One region of the Pantoea sp. AS142 genome, then DNA from elsewhere that is predicted to be linked to it. Evidence: predicted binding sites of a transcription regulator. Region 1 holds the regulator's gene; each other region holds the start of a gene.
The links. The regulator CRP, encoded in region 1, controls carbon source genes, mostly activating them, when cyclic AMP is high. The targets are predictions, from matches to a motif close to ATGTGANNNNNNTCACAT.

Region 1 (7,950 bases):
CGCGACCCAAAGAAATCCCAACATTGATAAGAAAAGACTCAGTTCCATGGCAATCGGGTACTCCTTACCCCTGCAAGAAAAAACTTATCGAAGCTAACAGTGTGATATGGAACAGACAAGCTTTTACCAGATGAAATTTACCGAACCGGAAAACGAGCATTTCACACCGCCTGACAGCCTGCGTAACGCGCACCTGCAGACCCTGCTGCCGCGCCTGTTACGGCGCCGTATCACGGTCGATCCCCACTGGCAGCGACTCGACCTGCCCGATGGCGACTTCGTCGATCTTGCCTGGAGCGAAGACCCGCAATGTGCGCAGCATAAACCCCGCGTGGTGCTTTTTCATGGATTGGAGGGCAGTTTTCACAGCCCTTATATTCATGGTCTGATGGCGATCTGCCGCGCACGCGGCTGGCTGGCAGTGGTGATGCATTTTCGTGGCTGCAGCGGTGAACCTAACCGGCTGAACCGCATCTATCACTCTGGCGAAACCGAAGATGCCCGCTTTTTCCTGCACTGGCTGCACACCCGCTGGGGCCGCGTGCCCACCGCCGCCGTCGGTTTCTCGCTGGGCGGCAATATGCTGGGCTGTCTGCTGGGCCAGCAGGGCGCAACCGCCGAAGTCGATGCCGGCGTCATTGTCTCAGCACCACTGCTGCTGGAGCCCTGTAGCGTTAAACTGGAACGTGGCTTCTCACGTTTCTATCAATACTATTTGCTGGCGCAGCTAAAGAAAAATGCCCGCCGCAAACTGCACGCCTGGCCGGATACGCTGCCGATTAATCTGGCGCAGCTGAAAGCGCTACGGCGCCTGCGCGATTTTGATGATGCGATTACCGCCCGCGCCCACGGTTTTGTGGATGCGACAGATTACTATCACCGTGCCAGCGCCATGCCCTGGCTGAAACACGCAGAGAAACCGCTGCTGATCATCCACGCCAAAGATGATCCTTTTATGAGTGATGAGGTGATCCCGCACAGTAGCCAATTATCTGCCACTATTACCTATCAACTGACGCCCCATGGCGGCCATGTTGGTTTTGTCGGCGGGACGTTACGCCAGCCAGAAATGTGGCTGGAACAGCGCATTCCCCAGTGGATCGCCCCTTTTTTGGATAACTGATCTCGTGATTATTCCCTGGCAACAGGTCTCACCTGAGACCCTTGAAAATCTGATTGAAACCTTTGTGCTGCGCGAAGGCACGGACTATGGTGAGCAGGAGCGCAGCCTGCTGGATAAGGTAGCCGATGTGCGACGTCAGCTGGAAAGCGGTGAAGTGGTACTGGTGTGGTCGGAGCTGCACGAATCGGTCAATATCATGCCGCGCAAAGAATTTCGTGGCTGATGCACCCAACACCATTTCATGATAACAATGCCTGTCACCCGACCTCACAGGGAGCTTTTCTATGTCTGCACGTCATCCTATTATCGCGGTGACCGGTTCCAGCGGCGCAGGAACCACCACCACCAGCCTCGCGTTTCGTAAAATCTTTCAGCAACTCGACCTCAATGCAGCGGAGCTGGAAGGTGACAGCTTTCACCGCTTTACCCGCCCTGAAATGGATATGGCGATTCGTAAGGCGCGCGATTTAGGACGTCATGTCAGTTACTTCGGCCCCGAAGCCAATGATTTTGGCCTGCTGGAACAGAGCTTTAGAGAGTATGGTCACAGCGGACAGGGACAGGCGCGTAAATATCTGCACACCTACGATGAAGCGGTACCGTGGAATCAGGTGCCCGGCACCTTTACACCGTGGCAGCCGCTGCCGCAGGACACTGATATTCTCTTCTATGAAGGACTACATGGCGGCGTAGTGACGGCGCAGCATAACGTGGCGGAACAGGTTGATCTGCTGGTCGGCGTGGTGCCGATTGTTAACCTGGAGTGGATTCAGAAGCTGGTGCGGGACACCGGTGAACGCGGTCATTCACGTGAAGCGGTGATGGATTCAGTGGTGCGATCGATGGAAGATTATATCAACTTCATTACCCCACAGTTTTCACGCACCCATATCAACTTTCAGCGCGTCCCAACCGTGGATACCTCGAATCCGTTCGCCGCCCGTGCCATTCCGTCACTGGATGAGAGCTTTGTGGTGATTCACTTTCAGGCGGTGGAAGATATCGACTTCCCCTATCTGCTGGCAATGTTGCAGGGTTCGTTTATCTCGCACATTAATACGCTGGTGGTGCCGGGCGGCAAAATGGGTCTGGCGATGGAGTTGATTATGGGGCCGCTGGTGAAGCGGCTGATGGAAGGTAAACGCATTGAATAAAAGGTCAGAAAGGACCTCATCAGACTAATGCCAATGCCAATGCAGGGTGAGTCTTACAGCAGCGAAAAAGCTTAACACGTGGGGAACCGGGTCTGAGCAGGAAAGCGTCCTGCGCCAGGGGACAAAAACGCCGGGAGCGTTTTTGAACAACGCAAAGCGTTGGCCCGGCTACGGGCGCACCTCAGGGATGAGGTGCGTAATCGCGCGGACCGGAGCGGCCAGGGATTGGCTTAAGCGACGTTTCGATCTGACCCGGTTCACTGCGCAGGCACGGTCTTAAGACTACACGAATCCGTTTTTGCCATTGCCCCTAAAAAGCCCCTCCGACTATTACAGTTCGATCACTTCATAGCTGTGGGTAAGGGTGACGCCTTTACCCAGCATGATGGCAACAGAGCAATACTTTTCAGCAGAAAGATCCACTGCGCGTGAGACCGCTTTATCCTGGAGCGTTTTGCCACTCACAATAAAATGCAGGTTGATGTGCGTAAAGATTCGCGGCGTCTCTTCACGACGTTCTGAGGTCAGTTTTACTTCACAATCAGCCACATCGTTGCGGCCTTTTTGCAGAATTGATACTACGTCAATCGCGCTGCATCCACCCGCCGCCATCAGCACCATCTCCATTGGGCTGGGCGCTTTATCACCCGAATTTCCATCCATCAGTATCTGATGGCCGGATGAGGATTCTCCGAGAAATGTCAACCCTTCTACCCATTTCACTCTTGCCTGCATGATTTTTGCTCCGGAATACGCTGTTTTGTCGCCAGCGTACGCTTTCGCCAGGTAAACAGCAATCCAGAGAAATCCGCCTGTAGCTGAAGCGAGACAACAGAAGACAGTCGACAAAAGCTGTGCTACAAACAGTGCTGAAAATATTTTTCGTCACCCGATGGCGAAGCCGGGAAGAATGATGCGCACTGCGCCTGATGCGGCCCGAATGATTTCCTGAAATGGAAACGCTTAAAGCTTTCACCGCCTGACAGGGAAAACTGCCCCCTGTATTTTGGGCACGATTACAACAGAGGATAATAGCGAATGGTTCTCGGCAAACCGCAAACAGACCCTACACTCGAATGGTTCCTGTCCCATTGCCATATTCACAAGTATCCATCCAAAAGTACGCTGATTCATCAAGGTGAAAAAGCAGAAACGCTCTACTACATCGTGAAAGGTTCCGTCGCGGTTCTGATTAAAGATGAAGAAGGCAAAGAGATGATTCTTTCTTACCTGAATCAGGGCGATTTTATTGGTGAGCTTGGCCTGTTCGAAGAAGGCCAGGAGCGCAGCGCCTGGGTACGTGCGAAAAGCGCGTGTGAAGTGGCGGAGATTTCTTACAAAAAATTCCGTCAACTGATCCAGGTTAACCCCGATATCCTGATGCGACTCTCATCGCAGATGGCGCGTCGCCTTCAGGTGACGTCTGAAAAAGTAGGTAACCTCGCTTTCCTCGACGTGACCGGACGCATTGCACAGACCCTGCTTAACCTGGCGAAGCAGCCAGATGCCATGACGCATCCCGACGGCATGCAAATTAAAATCACTCGTCAGGAAATTGGTCAGATTGTTGGTTGTTCACGTGAAACCGTGGGCCGTATTTTGAAGATGCTTGAAGATCAGAACCTGATTTCCGCACACGGCAAAACCATCGTCGTTTACGGCACCCGCTAATTCCTGTCACCCACGGCGTGATGGCAACATCACGCCGTTATTGTTTGTGTTGAGCCGATGTGGCGTCGAATTATTTACCATCCTGAAGTTAACTATGCCTTGCGGCAAACGCTGGTGCTTTGTCTGCCTGTGGCGCTGGGCTGGCTGGCTGGCGACCTGCAAAAAGGTCTGCTGTTCTCGTTAGTGCCCGCCTGCTGCAATATCGCCGGGCTGGATACGCCGCATAAACGCTTCTTTAAACGTCTGATTGTTGGCGGCAGCTTGTTTGCCCTCGGCAGCTTTCTGATTCAGTGGCTCACCCTGCATGCTATTCCCCTGCCGCTGATCCTGTTCGCCATGCCATTGTTGCTCGGCGTCACCGGGGAGATCAGCCCGCTGCATGGTCGCCTGCTGCCCGGCACCCTTATCGCCGCCATCTTTACCCTGAGCCTGATTGGCCGCATGCCAATCTATGTTCCCCCATTGCTCTATATCGGCGGCACGTTATGGTATGGGCTGTTTAACTGGTTCTGGTTCTGGCTGTGGAAAGAGCAGCCGATGCGCGAAAGCCTGAGCCTGATCTACCGTGAACTGGCTAACTATTGTGACGCCAAATATACCCTGCTGACGCAGCTGACCGATCCGGAAAAGGCGCTACCGCCGCTGCTGGCTCGCCAGCAGAAAGTGGTCGACCTCATCACCACCTGTTATCAGCAGATGCATATGCTGTCGGCAAGCCGCGATCACAGTCATAAACGGCTGACGCGCGCCTTTCAGGTGGCGCTGGATTTGCAGGAGCATATCTCAGTCAGCCTCCATCGGCCGGAAGAGGTGCAGAAGCTGGTCGAGCAGAGCCATGCCGAAGCGGTGATCCGCTGGAATGCCAAAACTATCTCGGCCCGACTGCGGGTGCTGGCGGATAACATTCTCTATCACCAGTTACCCGATCGCTTTGCGATGGATAAACAGCTCGGCGCGCTGGAGAAGATCACCCATCAGCATCCCGACAATCCGGTGGGTAACTTCTGCCTCTACCACTTCAACCGTATCGCGCGGGTGCTGCGCACGCAGAAACCGCTTTATCAGCGCGATCTGATGGCCGACCGTCAGCGCCGACTGCCGCTGTTACCGGCGCTGCGCAGTTACCTCTCGTTTCGCTCGTCGGCACTGCGCACGGCGGGTCGCTTTGCGGTGATGTTGATGCTGGGCAGCGCGCTGGCGCTGTTCTTCAACATCCCCAAACCCTACTGGATCCTGATGACCATTATGTTCGTCAGCCAGAACGGCTATAGCGCCACCCGTGTCCGCATTCAGCACCGGGCGCTGGGCACCTTTGCGGGGCTGGTGATCGCGGCCGCCACGCTACGCCTGGCGGTGCCGGAATCGCTGGTGCTGCTGACCATGCTGGCGATAACGTTCATCAGCTATCGCTTCACCCGCCAGTTCTATGGCTGGTCGATGATTGGCTTTACGGTTACGGCGGTTTACTCGCTGCAATTGCTGTCGCTGAATGGTGCGCAGTTTCTGCTGCCGCGACTGATGGATACGCTGATGGGCTGTCTGATTGCCTTTGGCGGGATGCTGTGGCTGTGGCCACAGTGGCAGAGCGGATTATTGCGGCAGAACGCCCATGACGCGCTGGAGACCTATCAGGATGCGCTGCGGCTGTTGCTGGGCGACGAACAGTCGCCAGGGAAACTCGCCTATCAGCGCGTGCAGGTTAATCAGGCCCATAATGCGCTGTTTAACTCACTGAATCAGGCGATGCAGGAACCCGCGTTTAACGCCCAGTATCTTAAAGATATGCGGCTCTGGGTCACCCACAGTCAGTTTATCGTCGAGCATATCAATGCGATGACGATTCTGGCACGTGAGCACACCATGCTCACGGCCTCGCTGGCTGAGCGTTACCTGCAATCCTGTGAAATCGCACTGCAGCGGTGCCAGCAGCGGCTGGAATATGATGGTGCAAGCTCCCAGGTCAATCTACTGGATGAGCTGGAGAACATCAGTGAGGGGCCGGTTACGGTGGTGGAACAGCATGTGCGGCGCATTCTCGATCATCTGAGCGTAATGCATACCATTTCATCGCTGGCGTGGAGCCAGCGACCCCAACATGGCCGCTGGCTGATCAGACGCTTACGTAAAAATTAAATCAGCCGTTGAGTACGTTGCTGATGGCCGTGGCGAAGCGGCTCATGCCCTCTTCGATGTCGGCAGGCTCAATGATCAGTGATGGGGCAAAACGCATCACGTCGGTTCCGGCGACCAGCACCATGACACCTTCAGCGGCGGCGGCATTCAGGATGTCGCGCGCCTTACCGGCATGCTGGGGTTTCAGTGCCGCGCCAATCAGCAGACCCTTGCCGCGAATGTCGCTGAAGAGATCATACTTCGCGTCGATGGCCTGCAGCGCCGTGACAAAGTACTGACGACGCCTTTCCACGCCCGCCAGTACCTCCGGGGTATTGATGATATCGAGCGCAGTTTCGGCAATAGCACAGGCGAGTGGATTGCCGCCATAGGTGGTGCCATGCACGCCCGGCGCCATAGTCGAGGCGATCTCGTTCGTGGTCAGCATGGCGCTGACTGGAAAACCGCCGCCCAGCGCCTTGGCAGAGGTCAGAATATCGGGCTGGACGCCATAATACTCATAGGCGAACAGCTTACCGCTGCGTCCCATGCCGCTCTGTACTTCATCCAGCACCAGCAGCGCCTGATGCTGATCGCACAGCTCACGCAGTCCCTGCATAAATTCCTGGGTCGCGGGTACCACGCCGCCCTCACCCTGAATCGGCTCAACCACGATGGCGCAGGTGTGATCGTCAATCACCGCTTTCACTGCGTCCAGGTCATTGAACGGCACGTGGACAATATCCGCTGGTTTAGGACCGAATCCGTCAGAATATTTTGGCTGTCCGCCAACCGTGACGGTAAACAGCGTTCGGCCATGAAAGGCGTTATGAAAGGCGATAATCTTACTTTTGAATGGGCTGTAACGTTTGCAGGCGTAGTAGCGTGCCAGCTTAAAAGCAGCTTCGTTGGCTTCGGCACCCGAGTTCGCGAAGAAGACTCGTTCAGCAAAGGTTGCCTGAATTAACTTACTGGCGAGACGCAGGGCCGGTTCGTTGGTAAAGACATTGCTGGTATGCCACAGTGTCTCGCCCTGGCTTTTCAGCGTCGCCACCAGCGCAGGATGGCAGTGTCCAAGTGCAGTAACGGCAATACCACCCGAGAAATCGATATACTCTTTGCCCTGCTGATCCCATACACGACTGCCCTTGCCTTTTACCGGCACGAACTGCGCAGGTGCATAAACAGGCAAAATAACGTTATCGAACGTCTCCCGCGTGACCGCAATTTTTTCCGCTGCCATTGATGACCCCATTTAAATGATAGTTGTGCAAACCTGAAATAATAAGCACAAAATATGCATAAAAAATCACTTAAAGGCAACTTATTGCGCAAGGAAATTGCGCAGCAACTGATGTCCCTGCTCGCTGAGAATGCTTTCGGGATGGAACTGTACACCTTCCAGCGCCAGGGTTTTATGGCGGAATCCCATAATTTCGTCAGGCTCGCCGTCACGCATCGTCCAGGCAGTCACCTCGAATACGTCGGGCAGGGAATCACGCTGCACTATCAGCGAGTGGTAGCGGGTTACGGTAAGGGGATTATTCAGATTGCGAAACACGCCCTGGCCGGTGTGCTGAATCGCGGAGGTTTTGCCGTGCATCACCTGACGTGCGCGCACGATCCGCGCGCCATACGCCTGGGCAATCGCCTGATGTCCCAGGCAGACGCCCAGCACCGGCAATTTACCGGCAAAATGCCGGATCGCCGCCGGCGAGATACCCGACTCTGAAGGCGTGCAGGGGCCAGGGGAAATCACCAGATGGGTCAGCGGTAAGGCCGCCATCTGCTCCAGGGTGATGGCATCATTACGCACCACCTGAACCTGTGCACCCAGCTCGCAGAAATATTGATAAAGATTCCAGGTAAAGGAGTCGTAATTGTCGATAA
Region 2 (7,950 bases), on a different contig from region 1:
AGGCGCTGGAAACTGCCTGTGAAGGTATAAATCGGCAGCCGTTGCGCTCTATTCATCCATCAACCGCAACGTACTGCTGGCACTTTGTGTTAATATGCGCGCCATTCCGTTAAGTCCTGATGAAGATACGCGCTTATGGCACAACTCTATTTTTATTACTCTGCTATGAATGCAGGAAAATCGACCGCACTGCTGCAATCCTCATATAACTATCATGAGCGCGGTATGCGTTCGTTGGTCTACACTGCTGAAATCGATAACCGCTTTGGTGCCGGGCAAGTGAGTTCCCGCATCGGCCTCTCGTCACCGGCTTTGCTGTATAATGCGCACACCTCACTTTACAGCGACATTGCTGCTCAACATGCAGCGCAGCCTATTCACTGCGTGCTGGTTGATGAAAGTCAGTTCCTGACCCGCGAGCAGGTTAAATCGCTCTCTGATGTCGTAGACGATCTTGAGATTCCGGTACTCTGCTATGGACTACGAACCGATTTTCGCGGTGAATTGTTTGTTGGCAGCCAGTATCTGCTGGCATGGGCAGATAAGCTGGTTGAACTCAAAACCATCTGTCACTGTGGCCGCAAGGCCAGCATGGTGTTGCGACTGGATAGCGAGGGAAAGCCCTTCAGTGAGGGTGAGCAGGTGGTGATTGGCGGTAACGAAAGCTATATTTCAGTCTGCCGTAAGCATTATAAACAGGCTATCGAGCAGGGATCGTTGCAGGCGATTCATGGCGCAAAGACTCACCTGAATTAACAGGGCTATTGTTCAGGTAACAAAAAACCCGCCGTGGCGGGTTTTTTTATCAGACAGTCAAAATGGTACTATCAGACTTTCTTCGCTTTCTTATCAATTTTGATACCTTTTACTGGCTGCTCAGCTACCGCTTCGGCTATGCTCGAGAACGGTTCGACAAATTCACGACCGTAGAAAGTATCGAGCATAATCTGTTTCAGCTCTGCAATCAGCGGATAACGTGGGTTAGCGCCGGTACACTGGTCATCAAACGCATCGTCAGCCAGTTTGTCGACTTTCGCCAGGAAGTCCGCTTCCTGAACACCGGCTTCACGGATAGAGGCTGGAATACCCAGTTCAGTTTTAATCTCATCCAGCCAGGCCAGCAACTTTTCAATTTTCTGCGCGGTGCGGTCGCCCGGGGCGCTCAAACCCAGATGGTCAGCAATCTCGGCGTAACGACGACGAGCCTGTGGACGATCATACTGGCTGAAAGCGGTCTGTTTAGTCGGGTTGTCATTCGCGTTGTAGCGAATAACGTTCGAGATTAACAGGGCGTTGGCCAGACCATGTGGGATATGGAACTCTGAACCCAGTTTATGCGCCATTGAGTGACAGACCCCGAGGAAGGCGTTGGCAAACGCAATACCGGCGATAGTCGCGGCATTGTGTACGCGCTCACGTGCCACTGGATTTTTAGCGCCTTCGGCATAGCTGGCTGGCAGGTTCTCTTTCAGCAGTTTCAGTGCCTGCAGTGCCTGTCCATCAGAGTATTCATTTGCCAGTACTGAAACATAGGCTTCCAGCGCGTGGGTCACCGCGTCCAGACCGCCGAAGGCGCAAAGTGAACGCGGCATATCCATCACCAGGTTGGCATCAACAATCGCCATATCAGGTGTTAACGCATAGTCAGCGAGTGGATATTTCTGACCTGTCGCATCATCGGTAACGACGGCAAATGGCGTCACTTCTGAACCGGTACCGGACGTGGTGGTGATGGCAACCATGCGTGCTTTGACGCCCATTTTCGGGAACTTGTGGATACGTTTACGGATATCCATAAAACGTAACGCCAGTTCTTCAAAGTGGGTCTCCGGATGTTCGTACATCACCCACATGATTTTTGCGGCATCCATTGGGGAACCGCCGCCCAGAGCGATGATGACATCCGGTTTAAAGCTGTTCATCTGCTCTGTCCCTTTACGCACGATGCTTAGCGTCGGGTCAGCTTCAACTTCAAAGAAAACTTCAGTCTCAATACCGTGTGATTTCAGTACCCGGGTAACCTGGTCAGCGTAGCCGTTATTGAACAGGAAGCGGTCAGTAACGATAAAAGCACGTTTTGCACCGTCCGTTGCCACTTCTTCCAGCGCAATTGGCAGTGAACCCCGACGGAAGTAGATGGATTTAGGAAGTTTATGCCACAACATATTCTCAGCTCGCTTGGCGACAGTTTTGGTATTAATCAGGTGTTTTGGACCGACGTTCTCAGAAATAGAGTTACCGCCCCATGAACCACAACCCAGCGTCAGAGAGGGTGCCAGTTTAAAGTTGTAGAGGTCACCAATCCCACCCTGCGAGGCTGGTGTATTGATCAGAATACGTGCGGTTTTCATTTTGTCGCCGAAGTAGTGAACGCGCTCAGTCTGGTTATCCTGGTCGGTATAGAGACACGAGGTATGGCCGATACCGCCCATGGCGACCAGTTTTTCGGCTTTATCTACCGCATCCTGGAAATCTTTCGCACGATACATCGCTAACGTTGGTGAGAGTTTTTCATGGGCGAACGGTTCAGAATCATCCACCAGTTTAACTTCGCCAATCAGAATTTTCGTGCTCGGTGGCACGCTGATACCGGCCATCTCCGCGATTTTGAATGCCGGCTGACCGACGATGGCTGCGTTCAGACCGCCATTCTTCAGGATGATATTCTGCACCGCACTCAGTTCGGCACCCTGCAACATGTAACCGCCATGGCTGGCGAAACGTTCACGCACTGAGTCATAGACCGAATCAACCACAATCACTGATTGTTCAGAGGCGCAGATCACCCCGTTATCAAAGGTTTTCGACATCAGAATTGAAGCAACGGCACGTTTCAGATCGGCGGTTTCATCAATCACGACCGGCGTATTACCGGCACCCACACCAATCGCTGGTTTACCGGAGCTGTAAGCCGCTTTCACCATGCCTGGACCGCCGGTGGCGAGAATCAGGTTGATGTCCGGGTGATGCATAAGCTGGTTTGAAAGCTCAACGGAAGGGGCATCGATCCAGCCGATAATGTCTTTTGGCGCACCCGCGGCAATCGCGGCCTGCAATACGATATCTGCCGCTTTGTTTGTCGCGTCCTTCGCGCGCGGATGTGGCGAGAAGATGATTCCGTTACGGGTTTTGAGGCTGATCAATGCTTTGAAAATGGCAGTTGAAGTCGGGTTGGTGGTCGGGACGATGCCGCAAATCAAACCAATGGGTTCGGCGATGGTAATGGTGCCGAAAGTATCGTCAGTGGCTAACACACCACACGTTTTTTCATCTTTATAAGCGTTATAAATATATTCTGAAGCAAAATGATTTTTTATCACTTTGTCTTCGACGATGCCCATGCCGGATTCGGCAACGGCCATCTTGGCAAGCGGAATGCGGGCATCTGCGGCGGCGAGGGCGGCGGCACGGAAGATGGCGTCGACCTGTTGTTGAGAAAAGTTGGCATATTCACGCTGTGCTTTTTTTACACGTTCAACCAGTGCATTGAGTTCAGCGATATTAGTTACGGCCATGGTGTTCTCCTGAAGGAAGTTAAACTTTTTTAGTAAACACTCCTGCATCCTGAGTATAGTCACGTTACAATAACGCGTCTGGCTGGGAGGGAACGCCAGGATTTTCAACTGTTTACTAAACTAGTCTTCTGCTGCCATCCGCGAAGGGTCGTTCGTGGCTGCTAATACTTCCGTTGAGAAAAGAGTACCTGGTTTGGGATAGGCCAATTTTGATGACGATCAATTTAACCGCAAGCTGACACCTTTCAGCATCCCCATAATCGCTTCTCACATCAAATCTGTTTAAACCTACAGAGCGTTAGTCTGGCAGCGGCTAAACCCAGTCACTTTTTAATCTCTGGCGTAAAGCGCTAAATAATCGGCACGCTATCAGTATAAATAGCTGGGTAAGCATCTGGCGTCTGCGTCTGTTTTCACATACATTAGGCGCGTTTTCCCCCCCCTGTGGTACGGAGTAAGTCGTGAACCCTGCGCTGTTAGATTTATCAGGCTATATAAAATTTTTTGTCGGGCTGTTTGCGCTGGTCAATCCGGTGGGCATTATTCCGGTGTTCATCAGCATGACGCGTTACCAGGGGGTGGCTGAGCGGAATAAAACCAACCTCACTGCCAATCTGGCAGTCGCCATTATCCTCTGGACATCACTTTTCCTCGGCGATGCGATTTTGCGTGTGTTTGGCATCTCGATTGATTCTTTTCGCATAGCGGGTGGGATTCTGGTTGTCACTATTGCGATGTCGATGATCAGCGGCAAGCTGGGGGAGGATAAGCAGAACAAGCAGGAGAAGTCAGAAACGGCGATCCGAGAAAGCGTGGGTGTTGTGCCGCTGGCGTTACCTTTGATGGCGGGGCCGGGTGCAATTAGCTCGACGATAGTCTGGAGTACCCGCTACCACAGTTGGCTAAACCTGCTGGGTTTTACGCTGGCGATCGCCATCTTTGCATTCTGTTGCTGGTTACTGTTCCGGGCCGCGCCATTGATGGTGCGTATTCTGGGGCAGACGGGTATCAATGTCATTACCCGCATCATGGGTCTGTTACTTATGGCGTTGGGTATAGAATTTGTTGTCACAGGTATGAAGTCCATTTTTCCCGGCCTGCTTAATTAAAGCCTACTTATTTCAATCAGTGAAGTGGATGGGTGACTCATAATGGTGCAAAAAGCTCTTTTATTGCACCATTACATTGCAATTATTCGCGATTCTTAACAGAGACAGTCGATTATAAATTTCATTACTGCGCGTTAGTTCACAGACTTATTTTTGCAAAAATATGTCACTATTTTCACATGACAATCTGCTTTCTATTTTCTAATCAGCCCCATAAACCGCCACATGAGAGCCAGCAGCCTCGTTTTCATCATGCTGAAGCCAACTTTTTCCAGATAATTGCCAAAACTGACGATTTTAAGCACTGCCTTCTGTTTCGGAGAGGGGGTTCCAGATAAATCCTCTATTTTTCATATCGATATAGTATTTTTAGAGCGTAAATTAACACTTGCGCTGCATGATTACTCATGAGAAAAGAGAAATAGTTAACATTTTAGCTATTTTGCTTTGGCGCCCCTTCGCGGCTTCTGATAATTTTTGGCCCATCGTGATTTTTTTTCTCCGAAAGCCCAAAGTGAGAACGCTTTTTGCTTAAGCCTATCGGGATACTTAATTAAGGGTTGGCGTTTCGCATGATTGGGATAGAAAATTTGCAGCAGCAGCGCTCGACACTCGCCGGTGTGCTGTTAATGGCCTTTGCTCCGGCTTATGCCGCTACGGTTCCGCCGGGTACGGCGCTGGAAGCGCAACAGCAGATAGTGATCAATAACGGAAGCGAAGTCTCCTCACTGGATCCGCATAAAACTGAAGGCGTGCCGGAATCCAATATTATTCAGAACCTGCTGGACGGCCTGGTCAATACCGATAACCGCGGGCAGGTCGTTCCGGGCGTCGCAAAAAGCTGGGAAAACCCGCAACCCACCGTCTGGATTTTTAATCTGCGGGAGGATGCGAAGTGGAGCAACGGTGAGCCGGTTACCGCCGCTGATTTCGTCTATAGCTGGCGCCGTCTGGTGGACCCGGATACCGCATCGCCTTACTCCAGCTATCTGCAGGCAGCCCATTTTGCCAATATTGATGCCATTCTTGCCGGTAAAGCGTCACCCGATCAGTTGGGTGTAAAAGCGCTGGATGCCCATCGGCTGCAAATTACCCTGAGTGAACCAGTTCCGTATCTGGTGGCGATGCTAGCGCATACGGCGCTGAAACCCGTTTATGCACAGGTCATTAAGCAGTGGGGCGAAGCCTGGACCCGCCCGGGTCACTACATCGGTAACGGTGCCTATACACTGAGCGACTGGGTGGTGAATGAAAAAATTGTCGTGAAGCGCAATCCTCACTACTGGGACAATGCCCACACAGTGATTGAACAGGGGACATTCCTGCCGATCGCCTCTGAAAACAGCGATATCAATCGCTACCGCAGCGGCGGCACGGATATTACTAACAGTGCGGTGCCACCAGAGATGTTTGGCAAGCTTCGTAAAGAACTGGGTGATGAAGTGAAGGTCAGCCCGCTGCTCTGCACTTTCTACTACGAAATTAATAACAAAAAGCCGCCGTTCACCGATGCACGGGTGCGTGCCGCACTGAAAATGACCCTCGATCGCGAGGTGATTGCCAATAAGATCATGGCCCAGGGGCAGATTCCGGCTTACAGCCTGACGCCGCCTTTCACCGCCGGTATCAAACTCACTCCACCTGCCTGGTTCGCCTGGACGCAGGCGCAGCGTAATGAAGCCGCTAAGAAGCTGCTGGCAGAGGCTGGCTTTGATGCTGCCCATCCACTGACCTTTACGCTGCTCTATAACACTTCCGATCAGAACAAACGACAGGCGATTGCGGCCGCGTCGATGTGGCAGAAAAACCTGGGTGCTAAGGTGACGCTGCAGAATCAGGAGTGGAAAACCCTGCTGGAGACCCGTCATCAGGCGCAGTACGACGTGGTGCGCGCCACCTGGTGTGCCGACTACAACGAACCCTCAACCTTCCTGAACATGCTGATCAGTAACGCCTCGATTAACACCGCGTTTTACAGCAGCGCGACCTTTGATCGTCTGATGGCAGAAACGCTGACGGCGGGCAGCGACGCGCAGCGCGCCGACCTGTATCAGCAGGCTGAAACACAACTCGACAAAGACTCACCAATTGTGCCAGTTTACTACCGCGTAAGTGTGCGCCTGGTGAAGCCCTGGGTTGGCGGCTTCACGGGCAAAGACCCGCAGGACATAACAGACCTGAAGTACTATTTCATCAAACAACACTGAGCTGATCGCCCGTTCGGCGAGACAGTCGGAAAACGCATCAGCAAACAGACCATTTTTTGGGGTCAATCTCCCTGGTAACAGGCCAGGGAGCCCGTAGACGGGGGACGCCGGGGCAGAGCATCGCCACGGTGACGATAATAAAACTGGAGTGTAATAATGAACAACATCACGAAAAAAAGCCTGATTGCAGCGGGCGTTTTCGCCGCAGTGAGTGCGCTGGCAGGGAATACGGTTTTAGCGGCAACGGTGCCTGCGGGCGTTGAGCTGGCCGCAAAACAGGAGCTGGTTCGCGGCAATGGCGATGAAGTCCAGTCGCTGGATCCGCACAAAATCGAAGGCGTGCCAGAAGATAACGTGGCGCGCGATCTTTACGAAGGTCTGCTGGTCAATGACAGCAACGGTAAACCGATCCCGGGCGTAGCGGAAAGTTACGAAAACAAAGATTTCAAAGTGTGGACGTTCCACTTACGTAAAAATGCCAAATGGTCCAATGGCGAGCCAGTCACCGCGCAGGACTTCGTCTATAGCTGGCAGCGTCTGGTCGATCCTAAAACGGCCTCACCTTACGCCAGCTATCCGCAATATGGGCATATCCTGAACGTTGATGAGATCATTGCCGGCAAAAAACCGGTTACTGATCTGGGCGTCAAAGCCATTGATGACCACACGCTGGAAGTCACCCTGAGTGAGCCGGTTCCCTATTTTGATAAGCTGCTGATCAACTCCGTCATGTCACCGGTTTACAAACCGGCAATTGAGAAGTTTGGCGAGCAGTGGACTCAGCCCCAGAACTGGGTCGGCAACGGTGCTTTTAAGCTGGACGCGCACGTGATTAACGAGCGCATCACTCTGGTGCGTAACCCGAACTACTGGGACAACGAACACACGGTGCTGAACAAAGTCACCTTCCTGCCCATCAGTTCTGAAGTCAGTGACGTTAACCGTTACTTCTCCGAGAACGGCAGCGACATGACCTACAACAACATGCCGATTGAGCTGTTTAAAAAGCTCCAGCGTGACAACGGTAAAGAGCTGCACGTCGATCCTTACCTCTGCACCTACTACTACGAAATTAATAACCAGAAAGCGCCATTCACCGATCCCCGCGTGCGCGCCGCC
Region 3 (7,950 bases), on a different contig from region 1:
ACCAGACCGCGTACGGCATTCAGATCCAGTTGCTTAATGCAGGCTTCCGCCGCCGCAATAAGCTTGCTGTCTGCTACAAACGCGGCCGGACAACCCGCCATTTGACCCGGCTCATAACCAAACGCGGTAACGTCAGCATCGTGATAACGCACTTCTTCTGACACCACGATATCGCCAACGCTGAGCGACGGCGCTAAACCGCCAGCCGAACCGGTGTTGATCACCACATCTGGTTTGCAAAGCTGCAGCAGCAGTGTGGTACCCAGCGCGGCAGAAGTTTTACCAATGCCCGATTTCAGCAGTGCCACCTCAACGCCCTGCAGGGTGCCGGTATAAATTTCACAACCCGCCAGCGACAGCGTTTGACGGTTTTCAATTTTGTCGCGCAGCAGTGTGACTTCCTGCTCCATCGCGCCAATAATGCCTGCTTTCATAGTGAGTTCCGCTAATGTAAAGAATCAAAATTTAGGGCATAGTCTACCATGGCATTCAGGGGATTAATTCACGAAAAAATAAGGGGTAATTTATGTCTGCGATCAATTTCAGGAAGAAGATCAGCTTCTCGCGCCCTTATACCAGTCGAAAAGATCCGGAAGGCGAATATTACATTACCCGCCATTTTGAGAGCGACCGCGGACGGATTATTAATTCCGCCGCGATCCGGCGCTTGCAGCAAAAAACGCAGGTCTTTCCGCTGGAGCGTAATGCCGCAGTCCGCTCCCGCCTGACGCACTCGCTGGAGGTGCAGCAGACCGGGCGCTACATCACCAAAGAGATCCTGCAAACTCTGAAGATGCAGGGCGGGCTGGCGCAGTATGGTCTGGATGAGCTGGAAGGCGCGTTTGAAAGTCTGATTGAGATGGCATGTCTGCTGCATGACGTGGGTAATCCGCCGTTTGGCCATTTTGGCGAGGCGGCCATTAACGACTGGTTTGAAGATAATCTCGCAGCCGAGCTGGTTGATCCGCTGGTAGCGGGCGTGGAAGGTGATGCGCAGCGTAAGGCCTTTGATCAACTCAACGCCATGATCCGCCAGGACCTCTGTCATTTTGAGGGCAACGCGCAGGCAATTCGAATGGTGCATACACTGCTGCAACTGAATCTCAGTTATTCTCAGGTCGCCTGCATCCTGAAATATACCGCACCCGCCTGGTGGCAGGGAGAAAAGCCCGCCGAATTTAGCGCCTTAATGAAGAAACCTGGGTTTTATCTCTCTGAGCAGGATTATATTGCCGATTTGCGTGCTGCCACCAATATGGAAGAGCACCATCGCTTCCCACTCACCTATATAATGGAAGCCGCGGATGATATCTCCTATTGCATTGCCGATTTGGACGACGCTGTAGAAAAAGATATCTTTAATGTTGAAAGTTTGTATGAGTTCCTTAATAAAGCCTGGGGGCCGGTCAAAAATAATGACGCTTTTAGCCGGACTATTGGTGAAGCCTGGCGTGAAGCCTGTAGTAAAAAACGGCGAAGTCGCAGCGATCAATTTTTTATGTCATTACGCGTAAATGTTCAGAGCGTGCTGGTGAGCTACGCTGTAAAACGTTTTGTTGATAATCTGCCTGCAATATTCGATGGAAGTTTCAACCATGCGCTACTGGAAGACGAGGGTGAAGAGGGCCGCTTACTGCAACTGTTCAAGACTGTTGCCCGCCAGCAGGTTTTTAATCACTCGGAAGTAGAGCAGCTGGAGTTACAGGGATACCGGGTGATTAAAGGACTGCTGGAGATCTATCAGCCACTGATGCGCCTTAATTATGAAGCCTTTACCACGCTGATAAATGAAGACTTCCTGCGTCAGCACCCGATTGAAACCCGGCTTTTCCATAAACTTTCCGGTAAACACCGCAAAGCCTATTTGCATAAAATGCGTAATCTGGTAGTAGAACATAAATATCAGCGGTTGCTGTGGGAACGTTATTATCGCTTCCGGCTTATTCAGGATTATATCAGTGGCATGACCGATCTCTATGCCTGGGATGAGTACCGGCGGCTGATGGCGGTAGAATAAGTCGCCAATTGTAAGGAGCGCGAATAATTTTTTACCTTTGACTTAAAATTTTAAAGGAACTTCGCGCTAAAACATTTATCTCACCTTTCGACCACAGCAATGGTCTGAACAGTAATCTTATAGAGAAACGAAAAATGAAAACAAAGACTTTAATGTTAAGTGCGCTGACGTTGAGCCTGAGCATGGCACTCGCCCCTGTTACTGTTTCTGCTGCGCAAACGGCCTCTTCTGATAGCCAGAACCAGCCAAGCCTGGCACCCATGCTGGAGAAGGTGATGCCGTCTGTGGTTAGTATCAGCGTCGAGGGCAGCACCACGGTGAAAACCCCGCGCATGCCGCAGCAGTTTCAGCAATTCTTTGGCGACAATTCGCCATTCTGCCAGGACGGTTCACCGTTCCAGGGTTCACCAATGTGCCAAAGCGGCGACGGTGCAGGTGGTAACGGCCGTGCGCCAGCCCCTGATACCCAGCAGGAAAAATTCCGAGCTCTGGGATCGGGCGTGATCATTAACGCCGAAAAAGGCTATGTGGTGACCAATAATCACGTGGTGAATAATGCCACCAAAATTCAGGTACAGCTCAGTGACGGTCGTCGCTATGACGCAAAAGTGATCGGTAAAGATCCAGGCTCTGACATTGCACTGATTCAGCTGCAGGAAGCCAAAAATCTTACCGCAGTGAAATTAGCTGACTCTGACAACCTCCGCGTCGGTGATTATACCGTGGCAATCGGCAACCCTTATGGTCTGGGTGAAACGGTGACCTCAGGAATCGTCTCGGCACTGGGACGCAGCGGCCTGAACGTGGAAAACTACGAAAACTTTATTCAGACGGATGCGGCCATTAATCGGGGCAACTCCGGTGGTGCGCTGGTTAACCTCAACGGTGAACTGATTGGGATTAACACCGCCATTCTGGCACCGGATGGCGGCAACATCGGTATCGGCTTTGCTATCCCCAGCAACATGGTGAAAAACCTGACAGCTCAGATGGTTGAGTTTGGCCAGGTGAAACGCGGTGAACTGGGCGTACAGGGTACTGAACTGAACTCCGAGCTGGCAAAAGCGATGAAAGTGGACGCACAGCGTGGTGCCTTTGTCAGTCAGGTGCTGCCAGACTCTGCAGCCGCCAAAGCGGGCATTAAAGCGGGTGACGTGATTGTCTCGATGAACGGCAAACCGCTAAGCAGCTTTGCGTCGCTGCGTGCAGAAGTGGGTTCACTGCCGGTTGGTACCACCCTGAAACTGGGGCTGCTGCGTGACGGCAAACCGGTGGATGTCTCTGTTAAATTACAGCAGAGCAGCCAGGCGAAAGTGCAGTCCGCGACCATCTACAATGGCATCGAAGGCGCCGATCTCAGCAATATCGAAGCGGGTACTAAAGGTGTACGGGTTGAAAACGTGAAACCGGGCAGTGCCGCGGCGCGTATCGGCCTGAAAAAGGGCGACGTTATCCAGGGCGTTAATCAGCAGGCAGTGACCAATCTGGGTGAACTGCGCAAAGTCCTCGACACCAAGCCGTCGGTTCTGGCGCTGAATGTGAAGCGCGGTGACAGCAGTATCTATCTGCTGATGCAATAACTGAACAATAACTGACTCAGAGGCGGACTGCGGTCCGCCTTTTTTATGTCCAATTTCTGCCGCGACAGAGTGTGATGTTTGCCGCAAATTCGGCAAATGACGGCCTGGCTCTGTGCAGTTGCACAATGTTCTGCGTGCAGCGCTTGCGTATTCTGTTTCTCCCCCCTTCTTTGCAGGAGTAATGGATGGCTACCTATCACCTTGATGCCCGGCTGGCACAGGATATCGTGGCGCGCACCATGAAAATTATTGACAGCAATGTCAACGTGATGGATGCGCGGGGTCGGATTATCGGTAGCGGTGACCGGGAACGTATTGGGGAGTTGCACGAGGGGGCGTTGCTGGTGCTCTCTCAGGGGCGCGTAGTAGACATCGATGAGGCGGTGGCTAAACATCTTCATGGCGTGCGGCCTGGCATTAACCTGCCGCTACGCATTGATGGTGACATTGTCGGGGTGATTGGCCTGACTGGTGAGCCGCTGGCACTGCGGCACTATGGCGAGTTGGTCTGCATGACCGCGGAGATGATGCTGGAGCAGGCGAGGCTACTGCATATGCTTGCGCAGGACAGCCGTCTGCGTGAAGAGCTGGTACTGAATCTGATCCGCAGTGATACCCTGTCTCCACAGTTGACTGAATGGGCGCAGCGGCTCGGCATCGATCTCAATCAGCCAAGGGTGGTAGCCGTGGTGGAGGTGGATAGCGGTCAGCTTGGCGTTGACAGCGCGATGTCAGAGTTACAGCAGTTGCAAACGCTACTGACCACACCGGAGCGCGATAATCTGATCGCTATTGTGTCATTGACCGAAATGGTGGTGTTGAAACCCGCCCTTAATGGGCATGGTCGTTACGATCAGGAGGAGCATTGCCGCCGCGTAGGGCAGTTGCTACAGCGGATGAAAGAGAGTGGTCATCTTCGGATGCGTATCGCACTGGGCAACTTCTTTACCGGGCCCGGCAGCATCGCACGTTCTTACCGGACGGCGCGCACCACGATGATGGTAGGCAAACAACGGATGCCTGAGGTGCGCAGCTATTTTTATCAGGATCTGGTGCTGCCCGTGCTGCTCGACAGTCTGCGTGGTGGCTGGCAGGCCAATGAACTCGCCCGGCCACTGGCGAAGCTCAAGAGCATGGATAATAACGGCTTGCTGCGCCGCACTCTGATCGCCTGGTTCACCCATAACGTCCAGCCGAGCGCCACCGCACGTGCGCTGTTCATTCATCGAAATACGCTTGAATACCGGCTAAACCGGATTTCTGAACTGACCGGGCTGAATCTTGGCCATTTTGATGACAGGCTGTTGCTCTACGTGGCTTTGCAACTGGATGAGCAGGGCTGAAGTGCAGATTTCAGCATAAAAAAGGCCAGCAATGCTGGCCTCTCTCGTCTGGCAGGAAATTAACGACTTTTACGGGTTAATTTTTCCAGATCCGATTCAATTTCGGTGATTTTGTGGGAAACCACGCTTTCCAGGTGGCGCAGGTCATCCAGAATTTTGCTTTTCAGATCCACTTCAACCTGATCGCGCTGGCAAATCTGATCCAGTTCATCGATGACATAACGCAGATTCGGGCTGATTTCCTGAACTTCTTTGTAGCCCTGGGTCGCGTGATCGGCAACAACCGTTTTGCGCTGGCGCGGATATTTGAATTTGACGCTCTTCGCAAAAAATTCGCCTTTATCTTTGCGGAAGTAGATTTTCAGAATGTCGTTATTGGCTTCCTGACGCAGGCTGTAACGATCGATGTCGTCCGGATTACTGATTCCTAAGCTTTTCAGATTGTCATACATAGCGTTGTTTCCATCAAAAGTGAGAAGCGCGCAGTCTTGTTCATGACGTCAGACAACTGTAGGCATAAATAAGCGGGATGAATATTGCGCGACAGGATTTAACTGGCGCGGATTATGACCTGGATAAAAACTAAACGCACCAGTTAATTCGCGGCGCGAAGCATGTTATTTTAGAATATCTGTAAAGAAAAGATGACGGGCTGGTTTCCAGCCCGTCACTTAAATCAGTCGATGGTGCGCAGCAATTCGTTGATACCGGTTTTGCCCAGCGTTTTTGCATCCACTTTTTTCACAATCACGGCACAGTAGAGGCTGTAGCTGCCATCTTTAGACGGCAGATTACCGGAGACCACCACTGAACCAGCAGGAACGCGGCCATAATGCACTTCACCGGTCTCACGGTCATAAATTTTGGTGCTCTGACCGATGTAAACGCCCATTGAAATCACTGAACCTTCTTCAACAATCACGCCTTCAACGATTTCAGAACGTGCGCCAATGAAGCAGTTGTCTTCGATAATGGTCGGGTTCGCCTGAAGCGGTTCCAGCACGCCACCGATACCCACGCCGCCAGAAAGGTGAACGTTTTTACCAATCTGCGCACAGGAACCCACGGTCGCCCAGGTATCCACCATGGTCCCTTCATCTACAAAGGCGCCAATGTTGACGTAAGAAGGCATTAGCACCGTGTTGCGGGCGATATAGGCACCCTGACGCACAGCCGCGGGCGGTACGACGCGGAAACCGGCTTCTTTGAAACGTGCTTCATCCCAGCCGGCAAATTTCATCGGCACTTTGTCGTAAAAGCGGGTTTCTGCGCCTTCCATCACCTGATTGTCATTGATGCGGAAAGAGAGCAGCACTGCTTTCTTCAGCCACTGATGCGTTACCCATTCGCCGTCGATCTTCTCAGAAACGCGCAGTGCACCGCTGTCCAGTAGGGAAATCACCTGGTTGATGGCGTCACGGGTTTTGCTGTCGACGCTGGCAGGTGTGATATCAGCGCGATGTTCAAAGGCGGATTCAATAACGCTCTGTAACTGTTGCATATTTTTTTCCTGATCTGTCATGTGCGATGCCGGGGAATACCCCGACACAAGTAAAGAGAATAATGTTTACAAATCGAGTCTGGTCACACTTTATCGTTTGGATTAAGGGCCTCTGTCAACCGTTGTTGCAACGCTTTGCGCATTTCTTCATCCAGCGCCTGACGTTCACTGTTGGCCAGAATAAACAAATCTTCGACCCGCTCGCCGATGGTGCTGATGCGTGCGCCATGCAGTGAGACACCGAGATCGGCAAAGACTTCGCCGACTCTTGCCAGCAGGCCTGGCTGATCCAGCGCCACCAGTTCCAGGTAGCTGCGACGATCGGTATGCGTTGGCAGGAAATTGACCTCGGTATCCACGCTGAAATGCCGGAGTTTGGCTGACGGACGGCGGGTACGTGGCGGTACCCACTCTGACTGGGTTATCGCCTGCTCCAGCGCCTGAATGATCATCGGATGGCGATCCGGAGAAAGCGGACTGCCATCCGGTTCCAGGACAATAAAAGTATCCATGGCCATGCCATCGCGGCTGGTGAAGATCTGCGCGTCGTGTACGCTGAGATTGCGGCGATCGAGTTCACCGGCGACGGCAGCAAACAGGTGCGGGCGATCGGGACTCCAGATAAAGATTTCGGTGCCGCCGCGCGTGGCCTGCGGGCTGACCAGCACCAGCGGTTTTTTCAGGTCGTGAACCAGTAAGTGGCGGGCATGCCACGCGATTTGATTCGGCGTATGGCGCAGGAAGTAGTCAGCGCGGCAACGTTTCCAAATCTGGTGCAGACGTTCTTCATCAATGTTGTCCATCCGCAGCAGCGCCAGCGCCTGCAGGCGATGATGACGCACCCGTTCACGCAGATCCGGACTGTTTTCCATGCCGCGTCGCAGCTGTTTCTCGGTAGCGAAAAACAGCTCGCGCAACAGGCTCTGCTTCCAGCTGTTCCACAGACTTTCATTGGTGGCGCAGATATCGGCTACGGTCAGGCAGACCAGATAGCGCAGCCGGTTCTCATTCTGCATCACCTCAGCGAACTGCTGGATCACCGTCGGATCCTGAATATCGCGCCGCTGAGCCGTCACCGACATCAGCAGGTGATGACGAACCAGCCAGGCCACCAGCTGCGTTTCACGCGAGTTCAGGCCGTGCATTTCAGCGAAATCGAGCGCATCCTGCGCGCCGAGAATAGAGTGATCGCCGCCGCGCCCTTTAGCAATGTCATGCAGTAGCGCTGCCATCAGTAACAGCTCCTGCTGTGGCAGGCGCGGCCATAACTCTACGCATAGCGGATGCTGCGGACGGGTAGTTTCATTAGCAAAGCTTTCCAGCTTTTGCAAAACCCGAATGGTGTGTTCATCAACGGTGTAGGCGTGAAACAGATCGAACTGCATCTGTCCGACGATATGGCTCCACAGCGGCGTGTAAGCCCACAACACGCTGTAACGATGCATCGGCACCAGCGCCCGACTGACCGCACCGGGATGGCGCAGAATCGACATAAAGATGCGTCGCGCT
Region 4 (7,950 bases), on a different contig from region 1:
TCAGTCTTCCATGGTCGCGCTGTTACCACTCAATCATCCCCGTAATGAACCCGTTACGCTGGCATGGTTATGCCACAATAATTTACTGATGATGCAGGCTCAGGATCCGCTTGGACGCGTACTTCACCGTGCGCTGCGCGATAAAAAATTGAATCCCGCCGTCTCGTTGTCGATTAAAACCTATTCGGTGATTGCGGATATGGTGCTGGCCGGCGGCGGCATGGGCGTCGTGGATCTCTTCACCGCCTGTCGTTATGCCGAACAGCTAAAGCTGCTACCCATAGCCCAACCCCTGCCGTTTGAAGTGATGCTGATCAGCCGCCGTGACCAGCCACAGTCGCAGTCCACTCTGCAACTTAAGCAGGTCATCCGTAACAGATTGTGGGAGATCGCCCGGCAGTGTGAAGCGCAGTTTATTCGTGGCTGAACACGCGCCGCTTTCAAATGAAGAGCAAGGGAAGGGGGTGTGCTCAGTCAGCTTCAGATTCGTGCGCTGACTTTTGCAGAAGAAAGAACCAAGCCAGAACAGAGAACCTTTTTTAGGTAATAATTGCGGCATTGGTGAAATGTGTGGACAGACACGATTGAGACGGCGTTCAAATGAAAAATCCACGCAACTGCGTGGATTGAATGGTTTCTGTGATTCTCATGAGATTTAATGAAATCTCATGAGACAACAAAACTTATTTAGACGTTAAACAGGAAGTTCATCACATCGCCATCTTTCACGATGTACTCTTTACCTTCTGAACGCATCTTGCCGGCTTCTTTAGCACCTTGCTCGCCTTTATAAGCGATAAAGTCCTCAAACGCGATGGTCTGGGCGCGGATAAAGCCTTTCTCGAAATCGGTATGGATTTTACCGGCTGCCTGAGGAGCCGTCGCGCCAACCGGGATGGTCCATGCACGGACTTCTTTCACGCCTGCGGTGAAATAGGTTTGCAGGTTCAGCAGGGAGTAACCGGCGCGGATAACGCGGTTCAGGCCCGGCTCTTCCAGCCCCAGCTCCGCCATGAACTCCTCACGATCTTCATCTTCCAGCTCGGCAATGTCCGACTCAACGGCGGCACATACGGGCACCACGACTGAACCTTCTGCTTCGGCGATAGCGCGCACCTGATCCAGGTACGGGTTGTTCTCGAAACCATCTTCATTAACATTAGCAATGTACATGGTGGGTTTCAGGGTCAGGAAGCTCAGATAGCGGATGGCTGCTTTGTCATCCGCATCCAGATCCAGTGAACGCAGCATGCCCGCTTCAGAAAGGTGCGGCAGGCACTTCTCCAGCGCAGCCAGTTCAGCTTTGGCATCTTTGTCACCGCCTTTAGCTTTCTTCTGCACACGCTGAATCGCACGTTCACAGGTCTCAAGATCGGACAGCGCCAGCTCAGTGTTGATGACGTCAATATCTTCAGCCGGGTTCACTTTACCTGCAACGTGGATGATGTTGTCGTTTTCAAAACAGCGCACCACGTGACCGATCGCTTCGGTTTCACGGATGTTGGTCAGGAACTGGTTGCCCAGGCCTTCACCTTTTGACGCGCCTTTTACCAGGCCCGCGATATCGACGAATTCCATGGTAGTCGGCACCACGCGCTGCGGCTTAACAATCTCAGAAAGCTGGTCGAGACGCAGGTCAGGCATCGGCACCACGCCGGTGTTTGGCTCAATGGTGCAGAAGGGGAAGTTAGCCGCTTCAATGCCCGCTTTAGTCAGCGCGTTAAACAGAGTGGATTTACCGACGTTCGGCAGGCCCACGATACCGCATTTGAATCCCATGGTTTAATACCCTTTATAACTGGATGGACAGCGCGCCAGAAGGCGGGCAGTCGGAGACGAATGGAAAAATTTCGCGCATTATACACGGAATTGTGACGATTCGGGCGTTTAAGCAGGCTTGAAGGCGTGCAGCCGATTCATCGCCTTGATGCGATCCTCTTTCAGCCACAGTTCGGTACAGCGCGCCGCTTCATCAATAGCATCATCAATCAGCTTCTGCTCACTGGCGGGCGGCTTGCCCAGCACAAATCCGGTCACCTTGTTGCGATCGCCAGGATGCCCGATACCGATGCGCAGCCGATGGAAATTGTTGTTGTTGCCCAGTTTGCTGATGATGTCTTTCAGCCCATTATGACCGCCATGCCCGCCGCCTTGCTTGAATTTAGCCACGCCGGGCGGCAAATCGAGTTCATCGTGCGCCACCAGGATCTCCTCCGGTGCGAGGCGATAAAAGGTCGCCATCGCTGCCACCGCTTTACCGCTCAGGTTCATAAAGGTGGTCGGCACCAGCAGGCGCACATCCTCTTCAGCTATCGCCAGGCGGGCGGTATAGCCATAGAATTTGCCTTCTTCCTTCAGTGACTGATTGTGGCGCTTAGTCAGTAACTCCAGATACCATGCACCCGCATTGTGGCGCGTGGCGGCATATTCAGCGCCCGGATTGGCCAGGCCCACAATCAGTTTAATGCTGCTCACAATGATTATCCTGCTGTTATCGCGAAAGGGCGTTAGTTTACTTCGCCACAGGCGAGATGACAAAGCACAAGCATCAAAATGGTTCAGGATAGTGATTAGTCATTTTCTATCTAAATCAACGAGCTGCAAGCAGGGCCAGTGCATTCTTTATGGCTGATGTGTGATCCAGTCCGCAACGCTGCCTTCAGCCATTGCCTAAACTTACCGTACTTAACATTGTGTGCGGTTATTAACTCATATGGATGGAGGTGCAGCATGAAACATCAACACTGCCGCGTAGCGGGTAACTGCTTGATGGTACTGGGATTAGTAACAATGGTGCTGGGCATTGGCTGTTCCATTATGAACCAGCTTCCCGCGCTCGACCTGCCACAGTCGCTGGCGCAGGGTGCCATTTTCAGCATCTTTCTGGGTGCACTGCTGTGGCTGGTGGGTGCGCGCGTCAGTGGGCGAGAGAAGATTGAAGATCGTTACTACTGGCTGCGTCACTATGACAAACGCTGCCGCCGATCGCCCAATTCACACCCTTAACGGGGGGCGGCTGGCAAGGGATGCTGCGCTGTGCAGTTCCGGCCACTGGCCTTGGCGTGATAGAGCGCCGCATCCGCCAATGCCAGTAAATCTTCAAAATCCTGCTGGTGGTGCGTGACAGTGGCAAAGCCAATGCTGACCGAATAGGTGATTGAATTGGGTTGCGACGCACAGACTGCCAGCCGGATGACCTCACACCACGCTTCTGCTTCCCTGGACCCTGCCGGAATTATCGCCGCAAACTCCTCTCCACCTAATCGCGCAAAACGCCCTTCAGACGGCAGTAACTCTCTGACAATCCGGCAAAAATGGATCAAAATTTGGTCACCCTGATGATGGCCATAACGATCATTAATGCTCTTGAAATGATCCAGATCGAACAGTATCGCGCTAAAAGGCCGTTTCTGACGGCGGCAACGCGCCACAATCTTCTCTGCTTCATTAAATAAGGCACGACGATTCCAGACGCTGGTCAGTGGATCGTGCAGAGAGGCATGTTTTAAGCTGACCTGCATCCGTTCATTGACCATCGCCATTATGGTAAACGTCAGCCCGATCACAAACAGAATCGATTCCAGGATAACGTAAACCGAGAAATTCGACCCGCCAATCGCGCCAGGTTGAGTGCTGGGAATCGCCGGGTCCAGTAACAGACGGAAAATGTGAAACAGCAGATGGATCCACAGCAGTAACTGCGCAGGCCAGAAAGTGGCTTTCAGCGTGTCTCGTGCCAGCCAGACCAGCTGAATCAGTGCGGTGGTGTAGGCGATGCAGGCGATGCAGAGTACCAGCACCCGTTTGGGTAAGCTGTAATAGAATGCCGGAAAGCAGCAGAGGAGTGCCCAGATCAGGGCGCCCAGCACCCAGTGCGTGCCGATGGGTTTGCCGCAGAAGTGCCGGAATGCATTTACTAATCCGCCATAAGCCAGCATCACTAACACGTTACCGACTGCAACCGGCAGAAAGTGCAGACCACTGCTACGCAGGCTACTCAGAAATACGGCAATCAGGGTAAAAACAAGTGACAGGCAGGTGAAGCCAAGAACCCGGTCATACTGCGATCCGATCCAGGCAAAAATCATAATGATGCTCAGAAACCCCAGCACATTAAGCTCGCAAATAAATAATGTATAGATATCGAGGCTCATGGTGGTCAGGTTCTTGTGAGGTGTGCGCTGCAAATTACCACTTAACGGCACAGTGCAGAAGCGGTGAACGCAGTGTTTTATTAAAAGAGTGAGTGGCGTTGAAAATCGGTGATTGAGGGGAAATTTATCGCGGAAAACTCAGAAAAAGAAGCGCGTTAATCGGAAGAAAGGCAGGCATAAAAAACCGGGCACAGAGCCCGGTTTAACGAAGATTAATGCTCGAACATCGCCGAGATAGACTCTTCGTTACTGATGCGGCGAATCGCTTCTGCCAGCATGCCAGATAGGGTCAGCGTGCGTACATTTGGCAGTGACTTAATCTCTTCAGAGAGTGGGATGGTATCGCAGACGATCACCTGGTCGAGTACAGATTTACGCAGGTTTTCAACCGCATTGCCGGAGAAGATCGGGTGGGTCGCATAAGCAAACACGCGCTTGGCACCACGCTCTTTCAGCGCTTCAGCCGCTTTGCACAGCGTGCCGCCGGTGTCGATCATGTCGTCGACCAGCACGCAGTCGCGGCCAGCAACGTCACCAATGATGTGCATCACCTGAGAAACGTTCGCGCGAGGGCGGCGTTTATCAATGATGGCCATATCGGTGTCGTTCAGCAGCTTAGCGATAGCACGAGCACGTACTACGCCACCAATATCGGGAGAAACAACAATCGGGTTTTCCAGTCCAATCTGCATCATATCTTCCAGCAGGATCGGGCTGCCAAATACGTTATCAACCGGGACGTCGAAGAAGCCCTGGATCTGCTCGGCGTGCAGGTCAACCGTAAGAACACGGTCAACACCGACGCTGGAAAGGAAGTCTGCCACTACTTTAGCGGTGATAGGCACACGCGCAGAACGCACGCGGCGATCCTGACGGGCATAACCAAAATAGGGGATGACTGCGGTAATACGACCAGCAGAAGCACGACGCAGCGCGTCGACCATCACAACCAGTTCCATCAGATTATCGTTGGTGGGAGCACAGGTGGACTGGATGATGAAAATATCACCACCGCGTACATTTTCGTTGATCTGTACGCTCACTTCACCATCACTGAAACGCCCGACAGCGGCGTCGCCCAGGCTGGTGTAAAGGCGGTTGGCAATACGTTGTGCTAGTTCCGGGGTGGCGTTACCAGCAAATAGCTTCATATCAGGCACGAGAAGAACCTCAGGCTTTGCGTCCAGAGAATGAACGGCATGACTGTAACCGGCGCGTACGGTCATGAACGTTCACACGGGTGTGTTGATGCGAAAGGTGCAGCGTCCGGAACGTGGTGACACTGTCACGCATTCGCTAATCGCCTCGCAGGGTACGCTGTAGCGGCGAAACATTTACGCCCCGGGCTACAAATCCGCGCACCCCATTCGGGGCAAGCTCCAGCACCTGACGGGCAGCGGACTCGGTGTCGAATTCAGCAAACACACAAGCGCCCGTGCCAGTCAGGCGTGACGGCGCGTATTCTAGCAGCCAGGAAACAAGCTCATCAACCTCACGAAAACGTTTTCTTACCACTGCTTCACAATCATTGGCGAAGGGTAAGGCTAAAAGCGTCGATAAACTGCGCGATGGGGTATCGCGCGTCAGTTCGGGGTCGTTGAATATCACTGGGGTGCTGATGTTTACGCCGGGATGCGCGACAAGATACCACTTTTCTTCCGGCTCTGCGGGCTGAAGTTGTTCACCCACGCCCTGTGCAAAGGCCGCAAAGCCCTTAACGAACACCGGCACATCGGCGCCCAGCTTTACGCCGATAGCCGCAAGCTCATCCGGTGTGAAGCCGGTTTGCCACAGATGATTCAGCGCGACCAGCACGGTCGCCGCATCAGAAGAGCCGCCACCAATGCCGCCGCCCATGGGCAGCCGTTTCTCGATGGCAATCTGCGCCCCCGCGCGCGCGGGCAGGCGATGGTTGACCAGCGCCGCCTGCTTCAGCATGTTCGCGGCGCGCACAATCAGGTTGTCCGCATCCGCGACGCCTGCCACCGGTGTTAACAGCTGAATTGAATCGCTGTGATCAACGGTAATCTGCAACTGATCACCGTAATCCAGAAACTGAAACAGCGTCTGCAGGTTGTGATAGCCGTCGGGACGACGGCCGGTGATGTAGAGAAAAAGATTCAGTTTTGCCGGGGCAGGCCAGTGGGTGATCATTGAACGGTCCAGCCGTCCATACGCAGTTTAATCCGCTGATCACCCTCTTTCAGTTCCAGGCTGGACGGCAGCGGCGGGGTGACTTTGCTGTCGTAACCCGCGATAGAAACCTGCCAGTTCTGACCGTCGCGGCTATAGTTCAGGCTGCGTAGCTGATAGCTTTCGTTAAGCTGATAGTCGCTGGCATCGCCTGGCAGACCCATCATCCACTGGCGCAGGTTGGCCAGCGGGATGTTCATGCCGGTCAGCTGCGAAATCATTTTCTGCGCATCGTTGCTGACGTAGCGCTTGCCCTTGTTATCGACGATCTGCACCACTGAACCTTGTGCATCAAGCTGCAGTTCGGTACTGCCGAGCGGATTGGTCAGCAACAGGCGATAGCGATCGGGTGCGGTCTGCTGCCAGTTAAAGCGGGCATAGACTTTCTGCTTGTCGGAAAGGTAGGCAAAGGCACCGCGGGTCTGGTAGTGCGTGACCTTTGAGACCGCCTGCTGATGCTGTTGCCATTGTGGCGCGGTAGCGCTGGGGCCAGGCCCTTGCGGTTTATTGACGCTACAGGCCGCCAGCAGCACGCTAGCAAGGGGCAAAAGGCGCAACAGATTGCGTGGTGAATTAAGCATCAAGTGGTCATCTCCTCGGACACATTTATTATTCGTAACGGATAACGCTAACCGTCCCGGTTTTAACCGTCAATGCTGTTATGCAGCAAATTGAGCACGAACAGGTTAATCTTATTACAGTCATAGCCTTTGTATGGCTTTTCTTGATCTGCCGCATCTTGTAGAATGCGCCTCACAAAACCCTGACATTAATTGGGACATCCCAACCAAAACCGCCATGACGCTGCTCGCTCTCGGAATCAATCACAAGACAGCCCCCATTGCTCTGCGCGAACGTGTCTCGTTCGGGCCGGAGGTGCTTGAGCAGGCGTTAAACAGTCTGTTATCACAGCCAATGGTGCAGAGCGGCGTGGTGTTGTCCACCTGTAACCGGACTGAACTCTACCTGAGTGTAGAGCAGCAGGCCGATTTACAGGCGCGTCTGGTGAGCTGGTTATGCAATTATCATCAGCTGGATGAAGAGGATGTGCGAAACAGCCTCTACTGGCATCAGGATAACGAGGCGGTCAGTCACCTGATGCGCGTCGCCAGCGGACTCGATTCATTGGTACTGGGCGAACCCCAGATCCTCGGGCAGGTAAAAAAAGCGTTTGCCGACTCCTCACGTGGTCAGGCACTGAGCAGTGAACTGGAACGCATGTTCCAGAAAACCTTTTCTGTCGCCAAACGCGTGCGCACGGAAACTGATATCGGTGCAAACGCCGTTTCAGTGGCGTTTGCCGCCTGTACTCTGGCGCGTCAGATCTTCGAATCGCTCTCCTCGGTCAATGTGTTGCTGGTTGGCGCAGGTGAAACCATTGAGCTGGTGGCACGTCATCTGCGTGAACACCAGGTCAAAAATCTGATCATCGCCAACCGCACCCGCGAGCGTGCCGAAACGCTGGCGGCGGAAGTGGGTGCTGAGGTGATCACGCTGGCGGAGATCGATGCCCGTCTGGCAGAAGCCGATATTATTATCTCGTCAACCTCCAGTCCGCTACCGATTATCGGCAAGGGGATGATGGAGCGCGCCCTGAAAGCGC

Region 2: a site for CRP is predicted at 3,723-3,740, ahead of adhE (bifunctional acetaldehyde-CoA/alcohol dehydrogenase). Genes of this name have one in related genera too.
Region 3: a site for CRP is predicted at 3,667-3,684, ahead of WFO64_RS16110 (CdaR family transcriptional regulator). Genes of this name have one in related genera too.
Region 4: a site for CRP is predicted at 2,634-2,651, ahead of pth (aminoacyl-tRNA hydrolase). Genes of this name have one in related genera too.

The regions. Positions count from the first base shown of each region.
Region 1 is NZ_JBBCMO010000006.1:196,203-204,152, reverse strand. It holds gene WFO64_RS13290 (LysE family translocator) at 1-48, opposite strand, end outside; gene WFO64_RS13285 (hydrolase) at 107-1,123, shown strand; gene WFO64_RS13280 (YheU family protein) at 1,128-1,346, shown strand; gene WFO64_RS13275 (phosphoribulokinase) at 1,408-2,277, shown strand; gene WFO64_RS13270 (OsmC family protein) at 2,608-3,012, opposite strand; gene crp (cAMP-activated global transcriptional regulator CRP) at 3,316-3,948, shown strand; gene WFO64_RS13260 (YccS/YhfK family putative transporter) at 4,006-6,081, shown strand; gene argD (bifunctional acetylornithine/succinyldiaminopimelate transaminase) at 6,083-7,303, opposite strand; gene WFO64_RS13250 (aminodeoxychorismate/anthranilate synthase component II) at 7,385-7,950, opposite strand, start outside.
Region 2 is NZ_JBBCMO010000007.1:158,554-166,503, forward strand. It holds gene tdk (thymidine kinase) at 136-756, shown strand; gene adhE (bifunctional acetaldehyde-CoA/alcohol dehydrogenase) at 828-3,515, opposite strand; gene WFO64_RS14430 (YchE family NAAT transporter) at 3,977-4,624, shown strand; gene WFO64_RS14435 (ABC transporter substrate-binding protein) at 5,197-6,831, shown strand; gene oppA (oligopeptide ABC transporter substrate-binding protein OppA) at 6,988-7,950, shown strand, end outside.
Region 3 is NZ_JBBCMO010000009.1:34,297-42,246, reverse strand. It holds gene mtnN (5'-methylthioadenosine/S-adenosylhomocysteine nucleosidase) at 1-434, opposite strand, end outside; gene dgt (dGTPase) at 527-2,017, shown strand; gene degP (serine endoprotease DegP) at 2,152-3,597, shown strand; gene WFO64_RS16110 (CdaR family transcriptional regulator) at 3,783-4,940, shown strand; gene WFO64_RS16105 (DUF3461 family protein) at 5,000-5,392, opposite strand; gene dapD (2,3,4,5-tetrahydropyridine-2,6-dicarboxylate N-succinyltransferase) at 5,617-6,441, opposite strand; gene glnD (bifunctional uridylyltransferase/uridylyl-removing protein GlnD) at 6,525-7,950, opposite strand, start outside.
Region 4 is NZ_JBBCMO010000001.1:874,929-882,878, forward strand. It holds gene WFO64_RS04400 (LysR family transcriptional regulator) at 1-427, shown strand, start outside; gene ychF (redox-regulated ATPase YchF) at 688-1,779, opposite strand; gene pth (aminoacyl-tRNA hydrolase) at 1,888-2,475, opposite strand; gene ychH (stress-induced protein YchH) at 2,731-3,006, shown strand; gene WFO64_RS04420 (GGDEF domain-containing protein) at 3,003-4,154, opposite strand; gene prs (ribose-phosphate diphosphokinase) at 4,367-5,314, opposite strand; gene ispE (4-(cytidine 5'-diphospho)-2-C-methyl-D-erythritol kinase) at 5,451-6,308, opposite strand; gene lolB (lipoprotein insertase outer membrane protein LolB) at 6,305-6,928, opposite strand; gene hemA (glutamyl-tRNA reductase) at 7,146-7,950, shown strand, end outside.